One region of the Agarivorans sp. MS3-6 genome, then DNA from elsewhere that is predicted to be linked to it. Evidence: predicted binding sites of a transcription regulator. Region 1 holds the regulator's gene; the other holds the start of a gene.
What was found. The regulator sigma-54, encoded in region 1, starts transcription at its own class of promoters, with help from an activator protein. The targets are predictions, from matches to a motif close to GTTGGCACGNNNNTNGNNT.
Positions count from the first base shown of each region.

Region 2: glnA (glutamate--ammonia ligase) is a predicted target of sigma-54. The motif match lies at 2,076-2,094, and genes of this name have one in related genera.

Region 1 covers NZ_CM134202.1:3,081,600-3,089,653, reverse strand. The annotation lists gene lptA (lipopolysaccharide transport periplasmic protein LptA) at 1-32, shown strand, start outside; gene lptB (LPS export ABC transporter ATP-binding protein) at 29-754, shown strand; gene ACVFI8_RS14135 (RNA polymerase factor sigma-54) at 805-2,304, shown strand; gene hpf (ribosome hibernation promoting factor) at 2,329-2,616, shown strand; gene ptsN (PTS IIA-like nitrogen regulatory protein PtsN) at 2,625-3,068, shown strand; gene rapZ (RNase adapter RapZ) at 3,095-3,949, shown strand; gene ACVFI8_RS14115 (HPr family phosphocarrier protein) at 3,936-4,205, shown strand; gene mgtE (magnesium transporter) at 4,275-5,636, shown strand; gene pmbA (metalloprotease PmbA) at 5,666-7,003, opposite strand; gene yjgA (ribosome biogenesis factor YjgA) at 7,110-7,607, shown strand; gene tldD (metalloprotease TldD) at 7,634-8,054, opposite strand, start outside.
Region 2 covers NZ_CM134202.1:1,950,293-1,958,346, reverse strand. The annotation lists gene ACVFI8_RS08810 (DUF4124 domain-containing protein) at 1-479, opposite strand, end outside; gene glnA (glutamate--ammonia ligase) at 583-1,989, opposite strand; gene typA (translational GTPase TypA) at 2,332-4,155, shown strand; gene ACVFI8_RS08795 (PEP-CTERM/exosortase system-associated acyltransferase) at 4,209-5,066, opposite strand; gene cls (cardiolipin synthase) at 5,402-6,850, opposite strand; gene ACVFI8_RS08785 (SulP family inorganic anion transporter) at 6,977-8,054, opposite strand, start outside.

The DNA.
Region 1 (8,054 bases):
AGATTTCACCGAAGAGTAAACCGCAAGAATGAGTACCCTAATTGCTGAAAACCTAGCGAAAAGCTATAAAGGTCGCAAGGTTGTCAAGAATGTAAGCTTACACGTTGAAACGGGTAAAATCGTCGGCTTACTCGGCCCAAATGGTGCGGGTAAAACCACTACTTTTTATATGGTTGTTGGCTTAGTACCTCGCGACCAAGGCCGCATACTAATTGATGACGATGACCTGTCTAGCACGGCGATGCATACTCGAGCCCGTAAAGGCATTGGTTACTTACCACAAGAAGCATCGATTTTTCGTCGTTTATCTGTAGAAAAGAATATTCTCGCGGTTCTCGAAACACGTAAAGACCTTGATAAAGAGCAACAAAATGGAGCGCTTGACGACTTATTAGAAGAGTTCCATATTGGCCATATTCGCAAAAATTTGGGTATGAGTTTGTCGGGTGGAGAACGTCGCCGAGTAGAAATAGCACGAGCCTTGGCAGCTGCACCAAAGTTTATTTTGCTTGACGAACCCTTCGCTGGAGTAGATCCTATTTCAGTGATTGATATAAAAAAAATTATCGAACACCTGCGCGATAGAGGCCTTGGAGTACTGATTACCGATCACAATGTGAGAGAAACCCTCGATGTTTGTGAACATGCCTATATCGTTAGCCAAGGCGAATTGATAGCCTCAGGGAAGCCCAAAGAGATACTTGAAAATGAACATGTGAAACGAGTTTATCTCGGCGAGCAATTCAAGCTATAGTTAAAGTGTATCTAGAAAAATATAATAAGAAGAAGGAACAGCGGTAATTAATGAAAGCATCTTTGCAGTTGCGTCTTGGTCAGCAATTAACCATGACACCTCAGTTACAACAGGCCATACGCTTACTTCAGCTATCAACGCTGGATTTACAGCAAGAGATTCAAGAGGCACTGGAAAGTAACCCACTTCTTGAGGCGGATGAGTCGCAGCCAAGCGACAGTGACTCAGTTGAAAAGTCGGCCAATGAAAGAAGTGATGAGGCGGAAAACAGCCAGCCTGAAGTTGACTCTAGCCAAATTGAAGCCGGTGATGCCATTTCCCAAGACACGGTTGCTGAAGACCTACCCGTTGATTCAACATGGGATGATATATATAGCGCCAGTTCAGGCCCTGCGAGTTCAGGCTCTGCTAGTGGCGGCGAAGACAACGACATGTTGTTTCAAGGCGAAACCGTCGACTCCTTACAAGACCATCTATTGTGGCAAATGCGTTTAACTCCCTTTAGTGAAGTAGATCAAGCCATCGCATTAGCGATTATTGATGCGGTTGATAACTCAGGTTACCTCACTCAAGACTGTGACCAACTACTTGAAGGCTTACGCTCCAGTGATAATAACGCACTAGATGTAGAATTAGACGAAGTAGAAGCGGTGCTAAAACGTATTCAACATTTTGACCCCGTCGGCATTGCTGCTCGCTCCTTACAAGAGTGTTTAATGATTCAATTAAGTCGTTTTGCTGAAGAAACACCTTGGTTGAAAGAAGCCAGAGAGGTCGTATCAAATCATATCGACGTATTGGCCAACCGCGATTTTCGTTTATTAGCTCGCAAAACCAAACTCAAAGAAGAACAGCTACGCGAAGTAATGCGCTTAATCCACACCCTTGAGCCACGCCCCGGCAATGCGGTAGAACCGAATCAAGCGCAGTATGTTATTCCCGACGTATCCGTTATAAAACGCCAGGGCCGCTGGGTAGTAGAATTAAACCCGGATGCCATGCCTAAACTACGTGTCAATTCTCACTATGCGTCTTTGAGCAAAACGTCAAATGCTACCGATACTCAATTCATTCGCAGCCACCTACAAGAGGCAAAATGGTTCATAAAAAGTATTGAGAGCCGTAACGAAACCTTATTAAAAGTATCCAACTGTATCGTTCACCACCAACAAGCATTTTTTGAATATGGTGCTGAAGCAATGAAACCAATGGTGTTGAACGATGTGGCTGAAGCAGTAGAAATGCATGAATCGACCATTTCTCGGGTGACAACCCAAAAATTTATGCATACTCCCCGCGGAATTTTCGAATTAAAGTATTTTTTCTCTAGCCACGTGGCTACAGACGGAGGTGGGGAATGCTCATCTACCGCGATTCGCGCACTCATTAAGAAACTGGTTGCTGCCGAAAATACCAACAAACCACTCAGTGATAGCAAGATAGCTGACATTTTGGCAGATCAGGGGATCAAGGTGGCGAGGCGCACGATAGCAAAATATCGTGAGTCTTTAGCGATTCCACCTTCTAACCAACGTAAAAGCCTTATATAACGGCCACAAAAGGGGACAAGATATATGCAAATTAATCTTACTGGACACCACGTAGAAATTACTGAATCACTAAAAGAATATGTCCACACTAAGTTTGCCAAACTGCAACGACGTTTTGAACAAATCAACAATGTTCACGTCATCCTCAACGTAGAAAAGCTCAATCAAATTGCCGAAGCTACCTTGCACCTTAATGGCGGAGAGCTGTTTGCCACTGCAGAGCACTCTGATATGTATGCCGCCATTGATAGCCTCATTGATAAACTTGACCGCCAAGTTATTAAACACAAAGAAAAATTAAACAGACATTAGCCAAAGTAATGCAAATAAATAAAGTACTAAATTTGGACTGTACGCTTAGTACAGTCCAATGTTCCTCTAAGAAGCGCGCATTGGAACTGATAAGTGAACTCGTCGCTAAACAACTTGATACCAGTGCTCAAACTATTTTTGAAAGCCTGTTAAACAGGGAAAAAATGGGCAGCACCGGAATTGGCCAAGGTATCGCTATTCCTCACGGCAGAATCGACAATCAGCACCAAGCTACAGCGGTTTTTTTACGCTGTGACCCTGCTATTTCCTTCGATGCTATTGATAATAAACCGGTTGATCTTGTGTTTGCGCTGTTGGTTCCAGAAGACCAATGTAAACAACACCTTAATACCCTTTCTCAAGTGGCTGAGAAACTCAACGATAAATTAGTATGTAAACAACTTCGTAACGCACAAAGTGATGACGAATTGTACGACATCATGGTAGCCTAATACTCTAATTGTAGTTAGAGGTTATCATGGAATTGATTATCGTTAGCGGACGTTCAGGCTCTGGCAAAACGGTCGCCTTAAGGGTATTAGAAGATTTAGGCTATTACTGTGTAGATAATCTACCCGTTTTACTCTGGCAACCCTTAATAGATAACTTAAGTAGTTATCCTAAAGTGGCGATTAGTATCGATATTCGTAACCTGCCCGATGAGCCCTCACCGATTGGGCAATTGATTCGTTCGATTGGCCCTGACGTAAAGCTCCTCAGCCTCTTTCTCGACGCTAAAGACGAAGCGCTAATTCGTCGTTACAGTGAAACCCGCAGAGTTCACCCGCTCAGCCAAAACAACTTGTCGTTAGCCGAAGCTATTGAGGCAGAAACAGAGCTATTAGCCCCTATTTCACGCAATGCTGACTTACGTATCGATACCTCTCGCTTGTCGGTGCATGAACTTAGCGGCCTGATCCGCTCGAGAGTGACGGGTGATCAACAACAACAACTAATTTTAGTGTTTGAGTCCTTTGGTTTTAAAAATGGCGTACCCAGTGATGCGGATTACATGTTTGACGCGCGTTTTTTGCCTAACCCGCACTGGCAAGAAGAGCTTCGCCCCCTAAATGGTTTAGATAAACCCGTTCAGGACTATCTGTCTAGCCAAGCCTTAGTCGGAGAATACATTCAGCAGATCACCGATCTGTTAAATTCTTGGTTGCCCCACTTAGAAGCTAATAATCGAGCATACCTAACCATCGCCATCGGCTGTACTGGTGGCCAACATCGTAGCGTTTACGTAGCAGAGCAGCTTGCCGCAAACTTTTGTAGTAAACGTAAAGTACAACGTCGTCATCGCACTTTGGAACATAAGCTTGAAGCTCACTAGACAAGTCATCGTAAAAAACAAACTCGGCTTACACGCTCGCCCTGCGACTAAGCTTGTAGAACTCGCTCAGCAGTTTGAGGCTGAGGTAAGTATTATAGACGGAGAGAAAACGGCGTCAGCTGCCAGCGTAATGGGCTTGCTCGTATTAGCCAGTGCGCAGGGTAATACTTTGACAATTATCTCGGAAGGAAAAGATGCCGCCGCCGCGATGAATGCTATTCAAGGTTTGATTGAAGCCAATTTCGACGAAGAATAAGTTAAGGCATAAATAGCCGCACACTAAGCACGCTGCAAAGCTTGCTACTCATCACAGTAGGGAACACTTATGCCAGAAGAGATGGAGTTAAACCCTAACCAGCACAAACGATTACAGGAGCTAAACCAGGCTCTAGATAGCGGTATGTTTGTGCACGTTAGGCGCACACTTCATCAAATGCCCCCATGTGATGTGGCTTTATTACTCGAGTCCAGCCCACCCGCAGGACGTAAAGTACTATGGCAACTCACCGACCCTGAGCAACACGGCGATATCCTCGAAGAGCTAAACGAAGAGGTGATGGAGGGGGTGCTTCAGCTAATGGCTCCAGAAACCCTCGCCGCCGCCGCTGAAGGAATGGATACAGATGACATTGCTTATGTCTTAAGAAGCCTTCCAGATAGTGTTTATCAAGAAGTACTGCAACAGATGGATGGCCAAGATAGGCACCGTGTAGAAGCAGCACTCGCCTACCCCGAGGATACCGCGGGGAGCATTATGAATACCGACACCATCACCCTAAGGGCTGATGTCAGTATTGACGTGGTACTACGCTATTTACGATTGCGTGGCGAACTACCAGAAACCACTGATACCTTATATGTGGTAAACGAACACGATTTACTGCTAGGTGATATTCCCCTTTCTACTCTACTGACGGTAAATCCAAATGTCAGTGTTCGCGAAGTGATGGACAGTAATGCCGAAACTATCCCAGTGGCAATGGATGAGTCAGATGTCGCCGTTTTATTTGAACGCCATGACTGGATTTCAGCCCCGGTAGTTGATGAAAAAGGGCAACTACTGGGTCGAATAACTATTGATGATGTGGTTGATATTATTCGTGAAAATACCGAGCGCACCATGATGAGCATGGCAGGTATGGATGATGATGAAGATACTTTTGCCCCAGTGATAAAAAGTACTCAGCGACGTACCGTTTGGCTTGCCGTTAATTTATGCGCCGCTTTAGTCGCCGCATCAATCAGTAATATGTTCGAATCCACCCTCGAACAATTAGCCACCTTAGCTATTTTGATGACCATTGTACCCAGTATGGGAGGGATCGCCGGTAATCAAACCCTCGCCCTGGTCATCAGAGGGCTAGCCGTCGGACATATTGGCGAGGGAAACTCGCGTTGGCTGATTGGTAAAGAAGCCGCGATTGGCATGCTAAACGGCATGATTTGGGCGCTGGTTATATCGGTAGTGGTTACCCTATGGAAGGGCGATTGGACCTTAGGAGTGATTATTGCCGGCGCGATGTTTATCAACATGTCGCTAGCGGGTTTAGCTGGAGTAACGATTCCCTTATTGATGAAAAAATTTAACATAGATCCGGCTCTAGCCGGCGGTATGGCTCTCACTACGATTACTGACGTAGTGGGTTTATTTTCATTTTTAGGTATGGCTACACTGGTATTAGGCTAGGAGAACTCCCCTAGCCTTAAGCTATACACTTAACTACCCGCTATTTTCATAGCAGAAATTAATACTGAGCCAGTCTGAATAGTACTCTCTTTATCAAAGTCGTCAGCAATGGCGACAATATTGGCAAACATCTCAGGTAGGGTGCTGGCCACGGTTATTTCTTGTACCGGAAAAGCAATTTCACCATTCTCTACCCAAAATCCAGCAGCGCCTCGCGAGTAATCGCCGGTCACGGTATTAACCCCCTGGCCCATCAGCTCTGTGACTAATAAGCCGGTTCCCATTTCTTTTAATAACTCAGCACGACTCACGCCGCTGTTTTTTACTAACCAATTATGAATACCGCCCGCATGACCGGTACTTTGCATGCCCAATTTACGCGCAGAGTAGCTGGTTAATAAATAGGTCTCTAAGGCGCCATCAGCAATGATATGCTTCGCCGAAGGTGCCACACCTTCACTATCAAAAGGCGTACTAGACAGCCCTTTTTTGATAAATGGGTCTTCATAAATTGACAACCAATCTGGGAATAGTTTTTTGCCCAAGCTATCTAATAAAAACGAGGAACGACGATAGAGGTTTCCGCCACTAATTGCCCCTACCAAATGACCAAACAAACCCGCTGCGACATCTTGGTCAAACACCACCGGCACCTCACAGGTTGAAATCTTCCTGCTACCTAAGCGCGCCAAGGTTTTTTCAGTCGCTTTAGCGGCGATTTGTTCGACACTATCGAGATCAGCAAAATCACGCGCCACGCTGTAGGCATAATCACGTTGCATGTCTTTATCGCCGGCAATGAGCATACAGCTTAGGCTATGGCGGCTGGTTGGGTAGCCTTCGACAAAGCCATGGCTGTTACCGTAGACTTTTACGCCATAGTGACTATTGATATTGGCACCATCACTGGATTTAATTTGCGGGTTGCGCAAGGCGAGCTCTTCACAGCGGTTAGCAATCTCAATAAAACGATCGGGCTCTAAAGGATGAGGGTGGAACAAGGATAAATCAGGGATATCTTTAGCCAGCAATTGCTTATCGGCTATGCCAGCAGCTTTATCCGCTGACGTATAACGCGAGATATCATAAGCCGCTTTAACCGCATTTTTGATCGCGTCTGGACTCAAGTCAGAGGTGGAAGCACTGCCTTTACAATTAGCCGAATACACCGCAATACCTAATGCACCATCGTGATTAAATTCCAAGGTTTCGACTTGTTGGTCACGCGTAGCTACACAAATACCGGTTTGTTTAGAAATCGAAACTTCAGATTCATCGGCTCCAAGTTGTTTAGCTTGGTCTATAGCAAACTCAACAGCCTGTTTTAATTGGCTCAATTCTTGGCTAACTTGTTTTTCTGGGCTCATTTTGATTCTTCATTTCCTTGATTAGCCCTAGCATAACAAAACTCATAGAGCGACCATAAGCAAGAACTGGTAAGATACGCAAAAAAAGTGCTACGAGAACAGAAAAATGAAAAATAACCCACCGCATGAAGATGAAGATGATTGGATTAGTAAGTCCGAGATCAAACGTGAAGCCGATAAGCTCAAAAAACTAGGTGTGGAATTGGTTGGTTTAACCAACCCTCAACTTGACAGCATAAGCATGAGCCCAACACTTAGAGAAGCGATAGCCTTAGCTAAGCGTTTAAAAGACAAACGGGAAGCCTCACGCCGCCATATGAATTACATTGGTAAAGTATTGCGTACTGAGAACATGGAACAGATAAATGATGGCTTGGATAAGATCCATAACAAGCACATTTACCATGCTCAAGCCCAATTGGCGTTAGAGAAACAATGTGAGCGATTGATTAAAGAGGGAGATGAAGCGATCAACGACTTAGTTGAGCGCTCGCCAAATCTTGAACGCCAAAAGCTCCGTCAACTAGTACGCCAAGCAAAAAAAGAACTTGAGCCCGGTAAAGCGCATCAAGAAATCATTAAATATCTCAAGCAACACAGTTAAAAAAAGGGCCTAGGCCCTTTTTTCTATTAGGCGGTTCCACCTACGGTAAGCTGGTCAAGCTTAAGGCTAGGCTGCCCCACCCCAACGGGTACGCTTTGTCCTTCTTTACCACAGACGCCAACACCTTTATCTAAGGCTAAATCATTACCCACCATAGATATCTGCTGCATCGCTTCTGGGCCACTACCAATCAATGTGGCGCCCTTAATCGGGGTGCTTAGTTTACCGTCTTCAATTAAATAGGCTTCAGAGGCAGAGAACACAAACTTGCCTGAAGTGATGTCGACCTGTCCCCCACCAAAATTAGGGGCATAAATACCCTTTTTAACCGAAGCAATTAACTCTTCAGGCTCGCTTTTACCCGCCAACATGTAGGTATTAGTCATTCTAGGAAGCGGCAGGTGAGCATATGACTCGCGCCGACCATTACCGGTAGAGCGGGTATTC
Region 2 (8,054 bases), 1.1 Mb from region 1:
ATTGGATTAGATGATGCAAGTTTCTTGCCTGAACTATCAACAAGCTGCACTTGAATGGAATGTGCACCACGATCGATATTGGTGAGTTGGAAATAACCCACATTGGTGATTTGTCCTTGAGGCACGCCGTCTAGCACCAATTTGTAGCCCATTCCGTTTAGTGGCACCGGATTGGCGCTGGCACTAATGGATATTTTCCCTTCATTATCACGAATTGTTTGCTCATGACTGGGGCTGGTAATACTCACTTGGTATTTAATCGGCTTTTCCGCTTTTTTCAGCGGCGCGCGTGGTGTTACCAAGGGCCCATTTGTTGCGGGTGGAGCGACATCGACTTTTAATTCTTTGGCTCCTGTTTGAGGGCGATCAGAGAAATGAGTCACCCCATCTTTGTCTACCCATTGATATACCGTATTGGCCGCGTGAGCATTTATAAGTCCTAAACCAGCCATTAAAAAGATTGCAAACCACTTGCTCATTTTTGTTCCTCCATTCTACTTACTTAAAATGGGCAAAAACTCATTGAAAAGCAATAAAAAAACCCGCTTTAAAGCGGGTTTTATATGCCGTGTAACGTTTTGTTTATACGCTGTAGTACAATTCGAACTCAACTGGGTGAGTTGTCATGTTAATGCGTTCAACGTCAGCAGATTTCAATGCGATGTAAGAATCAATGTAATCATCGCTGAATACGCCGCCAGCCGTTAAGAATTCACGGTCAGCATCTAGGCAAGCTAGTGCATTTTCAAGTGAAGTTGCCACTTGTGGAATTGCTGCTGCTTCTTCTGCAGGTAGGTCGTACAAATCTTTATCCATAGCGTCGCCAGGATGAGTTTTGTTTTTGATCCCGTCAAGGCCAGCCATCAACATTGCAGAGAATGCTAAGTATGGGTTTGCTGTTGGGTCAGGGAAACGTACTTCGATACGACGTGCTTTAGGCGAAGGTACTACAGGAATACGAATAGACGCAGAACGGTTACGCGCTGAGTAAGCTAGCATAACGGGTGCTTCGAAGCCTGGTACTAAACGCTTGTACGAGTTAGTCGATGCGTTAGCAAAAGCGTTAATCGCTTTCGCGTGTTTGATGATACCGCCAATGTAGAACAATGCAGTTTCAGATAGGCCACCATATAGGTCACCAGCAAACAAGTTTTCGCCGTCTTTCCAAATTGATTGGTGAACGTGCATACCACTACCGTTATCACCAACAACTGGCTTAGGCATGAAGGTTGCTGTTTTTCCGTAAGCGTGAGCTACGTTGTGAACAACATACTTAAGCACTTGAGTTTCATCAGCTTTTTCAACAATAGAGTTGAAAAGCGTTGCAATTTCGTTTTGGCCAGCAGTCGCCACTTCGTGGTGATGCGCTTCAACAGTTTGACCCATTTCTTCAAGTACTAAACACATTGCTGAACGTAGATCTTGTGAAGAATCAACTGGCGCTACTGGGAAGTAACCACCTTTAACGCCTGGGCGGTGACCGGTGTTGCCATCTTCAAAGTGCTTGTCTGAGTTCCAAGATGCTTCATCCGCATCAATTTTGTACATAGAACCTGACATGTCAGTTTTGTATTTAACATCGTCAAACAAGAAGAACTCAGGCTCAGGACCAAAGTAAGCAGCGTCTGCAATACCTGTCGAACGCATGTATTCTTCAGCGCGCTTAGCAACCGAGCGAGGGTCACGGTCGTAACCTTGCATTGTTGCAGGCTCTAAAATGTCACAGCGAATGTTTAGAGTATTTTCTTCTGTGAACGGGTCTAAAACAGCAGTAGCAGGATCAGGCATCAATACCATGTCTGATTCGTTAATGCCTTTCCAGCCAGAAATAGAAGAACCATCGAACATCTTGCCGTCGGTGAAGAAATCTTCGTCAACCTGGTGAGATGGGATAGATACGTGTTGTTCTTTACCTTTAGTATCGGTAAAGCGTAAGTCAACAAATTTAACCTCTTGCTCTTTAAGCAAAGCTAAAACTTCTGCAGACATGTTTTTAACCTCCGGTGTCATCAAAATTGATGGTTCAATCGATTTGAATTGTAATAATTGCGAATTTATCACTGCTGTGTTGCATCTAGCGAAAACTGTGCCAATGCATAAGCTATTGAAACTTATGGTTACAATGGGCGTTAGCGTCAATATGGTGCAATTGATTGCACCCTTATGGTGCTAATCTTGTCCGTTTTGGTGCAAGTAGTTTTGGCAGTGAACATCATACCTTAAATACGCAGAGGAAAAACCGTGATCAACTTAAAACTATGAGAATTTGTCGTTTATATGTACAATAGCCCACTTTTTGATTTTACCTCATTATATAAAGGGCTAAACGCCGTGCTAGATAAGTTAAGAAACATCGCCATTATTGCTCACGTCGACCACGGGAAAACCACCCTGGTAGACAAACTATTGCAGCAATCAGGAACGTTAACCACCCGTGGCGATGCTGAAGAGCGAGTCATGGACTCTAACGATATTGAAAAAGAACGTGGTATTACTATTCTTGCAAAGAATACTGCGATCGAGTGGCACGATTACCACATCAACATCGTTGATACTCCTGGACACGCCGACTTTGGCGGTGAAGTTGAACGCGTAATGTCTATGGCAGACTCTGTGTTGCTGTTGGTTGATGCGCAAGAAGGTCCAATGCCGCAAACTCGCTTTGTAACTCAAAAAGCATTTGCGCAAGGCCTTAAGCCAATTTTGGTTATCAATAAAATCGACAAGCCTGGCGCTCGTCCTGACTGGGTTATGGATCAAGTTTTTGATTTGTTTGATAACCTTGGCGCGACCGATGACCAGCTAGACTTTAAAGTGGTCTATGCATCAGCCATCAATGGTTGGGCGACCATGGATTTAGACAATCCTTCAGACAATATGGAACCACTATTCCAAGCGATTGTTGATAACGTTGCTCCCCCTGCTGCGGATCCAAGCGGTGATTTCCAAATGCAAATTTCACAGCTTGATTACAACTCTTACGTTGGTGTTATCGGTGTAGGCCGTATTACTCGTGGTAGTGTTGTACCAAACCAACAGGTTACTGTGGTAGGTGCTGACGGTAAGAAACGTAACGGTAAAATTGGCTTAGTATTAAGTTATTTAGGTCTAGAGCGCCAAGAAACGCAAAAAGCGGAAGCCGGTAACATTATCGCTATTACTGGTTTAGGTGAATTAAAAATCTCAGACACCGTGTGTGATACTAATAACGTTGAAGCGTTAAAACCGTTAAGCGTTGACGAACCTACCGTTAACATGACTTTCCAAGTAAACAACTCTCCGTTTGCAGGTAAAGAAGGTAAATTTGTTACCTCGCGAAATATTCTAGAGCGTTTACAGAAAGAAATGGTGCACAACGTTGCATTACGTGTTGAAGAAATGGACGATCCGGATAAATTCCGCGTATCTGGCCGTGGTGAGCTTCACCTAGGTATCCTTATCGAAAACATGCGTCGTGAAGGCTTTGAGCTTGCTGTATCTCGCCCAGAAGTAATTCTTCGCACAGTAGATGGTAAGTTAGAAGAACCCTATGAAACAGTCACCATTGATGTTGAAGAAGCGCATCAGGGTAGTGTTATGGAGCAAATGGGCCTACGTAAGGGTGACCTTACTGATATGGCACCAGATGGTAAAGGCCGTGTACGCATGGACTTCCTAATGCCAAGCCGTGGCTTAATGGGCTTCCAAACAGAATTTATGACACTGACTTCTGGTTCTGGTTTGATTTACCACACCTTCGAATGTTACGGCCCACACAAAGGCGGTACTATTGGTCAGCGTCAAAACGGCGTATTGATTTCAAATGCTACCGGTAAAGCACTGACTTACTCTTTATTTAACTTACAAGACCGCGGTCGCCTGTTTGCTAAGCACGCGGATGAAGTATACGAAGGTCAGATTGTGGGTATTCACACTCGCGAAAATGACTTAACCGTAAACTGTTTGAAAGGTAAGCAGCTGACTAACGTACGTTCTTCTGGTACTGATGAAGCACAAACGCTAACGCCACCTATCGTATTAACCCTAGAGCAAGCTTTAGAGTTTATTGATGATGATGAGTTAGTTGAAGTAACGCCAGAAAGCATCCGTATTCGTAAGCGTTTGCTAACAGAAAACGAACGTAAACGTGCTGGTCGCCCACCAAAGGCACCATAAGTTAGCGTTTAAAGGTTGATGTTAAAAAAGGCAGCTTAGGCTGCCTTTTTGCTTTAAATAGCCTCGCTAAGCGCGCTGGTATCGTTTGTTTGCTCAAAACGAAAAGCTACGTTTGGTTTAAAACTGTGTTCAATTAGGGTCAACAAGGGTTGAAAAAGCACGGGCAGCTGCTGTTGGAAATGCTCTATAGTGACGTGATAAGCAGCGCGAATTCCGTGGTAATCGATGTTTGGGCTGATGCGAGTCATTTTAATACCTAGTAGGGATAAACTGCGTGCCAAGCGAGGTTCAACCATTAGGTAAGCATGTTTAATACCGCTTTGTTGAGCGACAACCGAAGCCGCGAGGTAAAGGCTCATGCTGATATAAGGAAAGGTTCTTAGTTCTTTCTCGCTAAATGGGTTAATGCCGATCCCTACCGGGTTTGCGCCACCACCATTATCAATTTTACGACGACGAAAACGGCTATCTAAGGCGACTCTAGACACCTCACAAATACTATCTGGCGAAAAATTATTGGGATGAAGTTGGGGGTGATTTATTGCTAAACCACATGCGTCTAACAGCGGTAGGGATTGCGTGCTGCTAGGGCTGATTAGTCTCAGACAACCGGCATCTAAGCCACTATTTAAGTGCTGCACATGGCAATATTGAGAATGACTATCGTATTGATCGGTTTCCATTTTTGAAGTATTGCTCGGCTCAAAATGAAATTCTTCGCAATATACCCTATGGCGCAATTGATATATGCGCTGTATTTCACGCTCGCTGGTTGCCAAGCCGGCTTGAAAATAGCGTTGGTAACGTTGAGCCAATTCTTCGCCTTGACCTTGCTGTGCTTGTTGCTTAATTTCCGGCACGATGGTGCGCAGTATTGGTGGCGCTGCGCTGCTAATGGTTTGATTGCTCACATTAAAACCTAGATTAATCCCTTAAACGACTAGGCGATGCTATCGCTTACTCACTATTTATAAGTTTGCCAATTAAAGGGGGTATTGTCTTTTTAGTCACCTTTTTTAGAGTTTTGTTTGATTAAACTGTGCGGTGGTTCTGCTTATTGGCTTTGAAAGCCTTGGTCATAAACTTAATAGATACAGCTTGAATAAGCTCATATAGAGTAAAGTAAGCAACATTATTGGGTTGACGGGCGCTGATACCTCAGCCTCGATATTGAGCGGGTAAAAATGACATTAAGTGTAAGTAAGAAAGAAGAATTGGCCAGTCGGCTATGCGCTTGATGAGTTAGTCATAACAAAGGGCTAAATATATGAATGATGTTTTCCATTAGGCGTCGGTAGATAGGCCGTTTGCGCCACGCTATAGCATCTATTTTGGTGCTTTGTTGTAGGTAGCGTTGAATAATACGGTATAAATCTTCGGCGTAATCTTTATCGTCAATGATTGAGGTTACTTCAAAGTTGAGCCACAGGCTGCGCATGTCTAAGTTAACGGTGCCCACTAATGCCACCCGCTGATCAATGAGTAAACTTTTGGTATGTAGTAAACCACCATTAAATCTGTAGATCTTTACTCCAGCATCGAGCAGTTGCTGATAAAAAGAGTGACTCGCGTAGCGAACTAAAAACGAGTCATTTCTGGCGGGTAAGATAAGGTTCACTTCTATCCCTCGATTAGCGGCTGTCACCAGTGCCATTTGTAAGCTTTCGTCTGGCACAAAATAGGGGCTAGTAAGAATGATTTGCTGTTGCGCGACATAGAGCGATGTGATTAAAAGCTCAATCACATGGTCACCAAAAATGCCTGGCCCCGACGGCATGATTTGCATCGTCTGTTGGCCAATATTGGGTATGTTTTTTTTAAAATCTAACTGTTCAATTAGGGGGAGGCCATTTTCCATCTCTATGTCGTAAGCCACGACCGCTTGAAGGTTTATTGCCGCTGGGCCTTCGACTCTCAGCATTAGGTCAACCCATTGGCCAACTCCACTTTGTTGATTAAAAAATCTTGGGTCAACCAAATTCATTGAGCCGGTATAAGCCACACTTTGATCAAAGGCCGCTATTTTACGGTGTAATCGCAGGTCGATACGCTGAAATAGCATCCGCACAGGATTGGCGTGTAAAGCTTCTATGATCTGTACCCCCGCCTCCTCAAGCTGTTGACGCATAGTGGATTTCAAAAATTGTCTAGAGCCTACTGAATCAGCGAGTAAGTAAACACTTACGCCGCGTTGTGCAGCTTGTGCTAATGCTTCTAGTAGAGGGTTGACTAAACCTCCTAGATGTACAATGTAAAACTCCATATAAATGGTTGAGGTAGCTGCTTCTATATCTTGGCTTATTGCACTGAGTGCAGCTAAGGAGTTGTCAAAATTTCTAAGTTGATTGCCCCCCAAAATAGGTAGGCCTAATAAGCGATGAGTCAAATTGTTTAGGGGTTTTGCTTGGCGTGAACAGGCTTCTTTGACAACATGAGGTGAGCGGTTAAATTGGCCGATGCTTTGCTTATACTTTATTTCCATTAAGCGGGCGCGTTTCACCCTAAATCGTCCGAGGTAGCGTTCGCCGAATAGCTGATAACAAATAATACCGAATAGAGGAAGAGTGAAAATCAACAGTAGCCAGGTGAGTGTAACACCCACTGGGCGGCGCCTAAGTACCACTTGTAATGCCACCGCAAAGATAAGCAATACGTATAAAATAAAACCGACATTCACGAACAATAGGTCTATCACCTTCGCTCACCATCAGTGCAAAATTAAAGCTTAACCTAACATGCCAGCTTATGCTTACAAAAAAGCCGCTATCCTAAAGTGATTAGGATAGCGGCTATCGATAACAAGTTGGTGAGTTAATTGCCCTTAGTTATCTAAGGTGTCTGTAGCAACCTTGTAGTTGGGATCTTCGATTAAGTTGACTTCCACTACACTGCCAGCCTTACTGAGAAGCTTACGACACTCTGAGCTCAGGTGCTTAAGGTGTAGCGTTTTACCTGCTTTTTCATAACGCTCTGCGAGGGTATCAATGGCCTCAATAGCAGAGTGATCACTGACTCTAGATTTAGCAAAGTCTATCACTACGTCTTTTGGATCGTTCGCTGGGTTAAATAAGTCTAAGAAGTTGGCTGCTGAACCAAAAAATAATGGCCCATCAAGCTCATACACTTTGTGGTCTTCATCGACACTCGTTGTGGTGACATAAATGTGTTTTGCATGCTGCCAAGCAAATACTAAGGCTGAGACAATCACACCGATAACTACCGCTACCGCGAGGTCAGTAAATACTGTGACAACCGATACCAATACAATCACAAAGAAGTCAGCTTTAGGCACCTTGTTAATCATCCGTAGACTGGCCCATTCGAAGGTACCTAACACCACCATAAACATCACACCGACTAAGGCAGCTAATGGGATCATTTCAATCAAGGAAGAACCAAATAAAATGAAGCCTAATAGTGCCAAAGCAGCGGTAATGCCTGAGAGACGTCCACGCCCACCAGAGCGAATGTTGATCATACTTTGACCAATCATGGCACAGCCACCCATACCACCAAAAAATCCGGTCGTTACGTTGGCAACACCTTGGCCTATACATTCTTTGTTGCCGTGGCCGCGCGTGCCGGTCATTTCATCCACTACCGTCAAGGTTAGTAGCGATTCAATTAAGCCAATCGCCGCTAGTACTAGCGCATAAGGGAAGATAATTTGCAGTGTCTCAAGGTTGAATGGAACGCTAGGAATAGAGAACGCTGGTAAGCCACCAGCAATAGTGGCATTTACATCACCGGTCATACTGCGTACAAAATCAACCACGGTACGGGTGTCTAAACCGAGCAGATGCACCGCTAAGGTGACTCCTACAATCGCTACCAATGAAGCCGGTACAGCATTGGTGAGCTTAGGAAGAAAGTGAATCGTTCCCATGGTTGCCGCGACT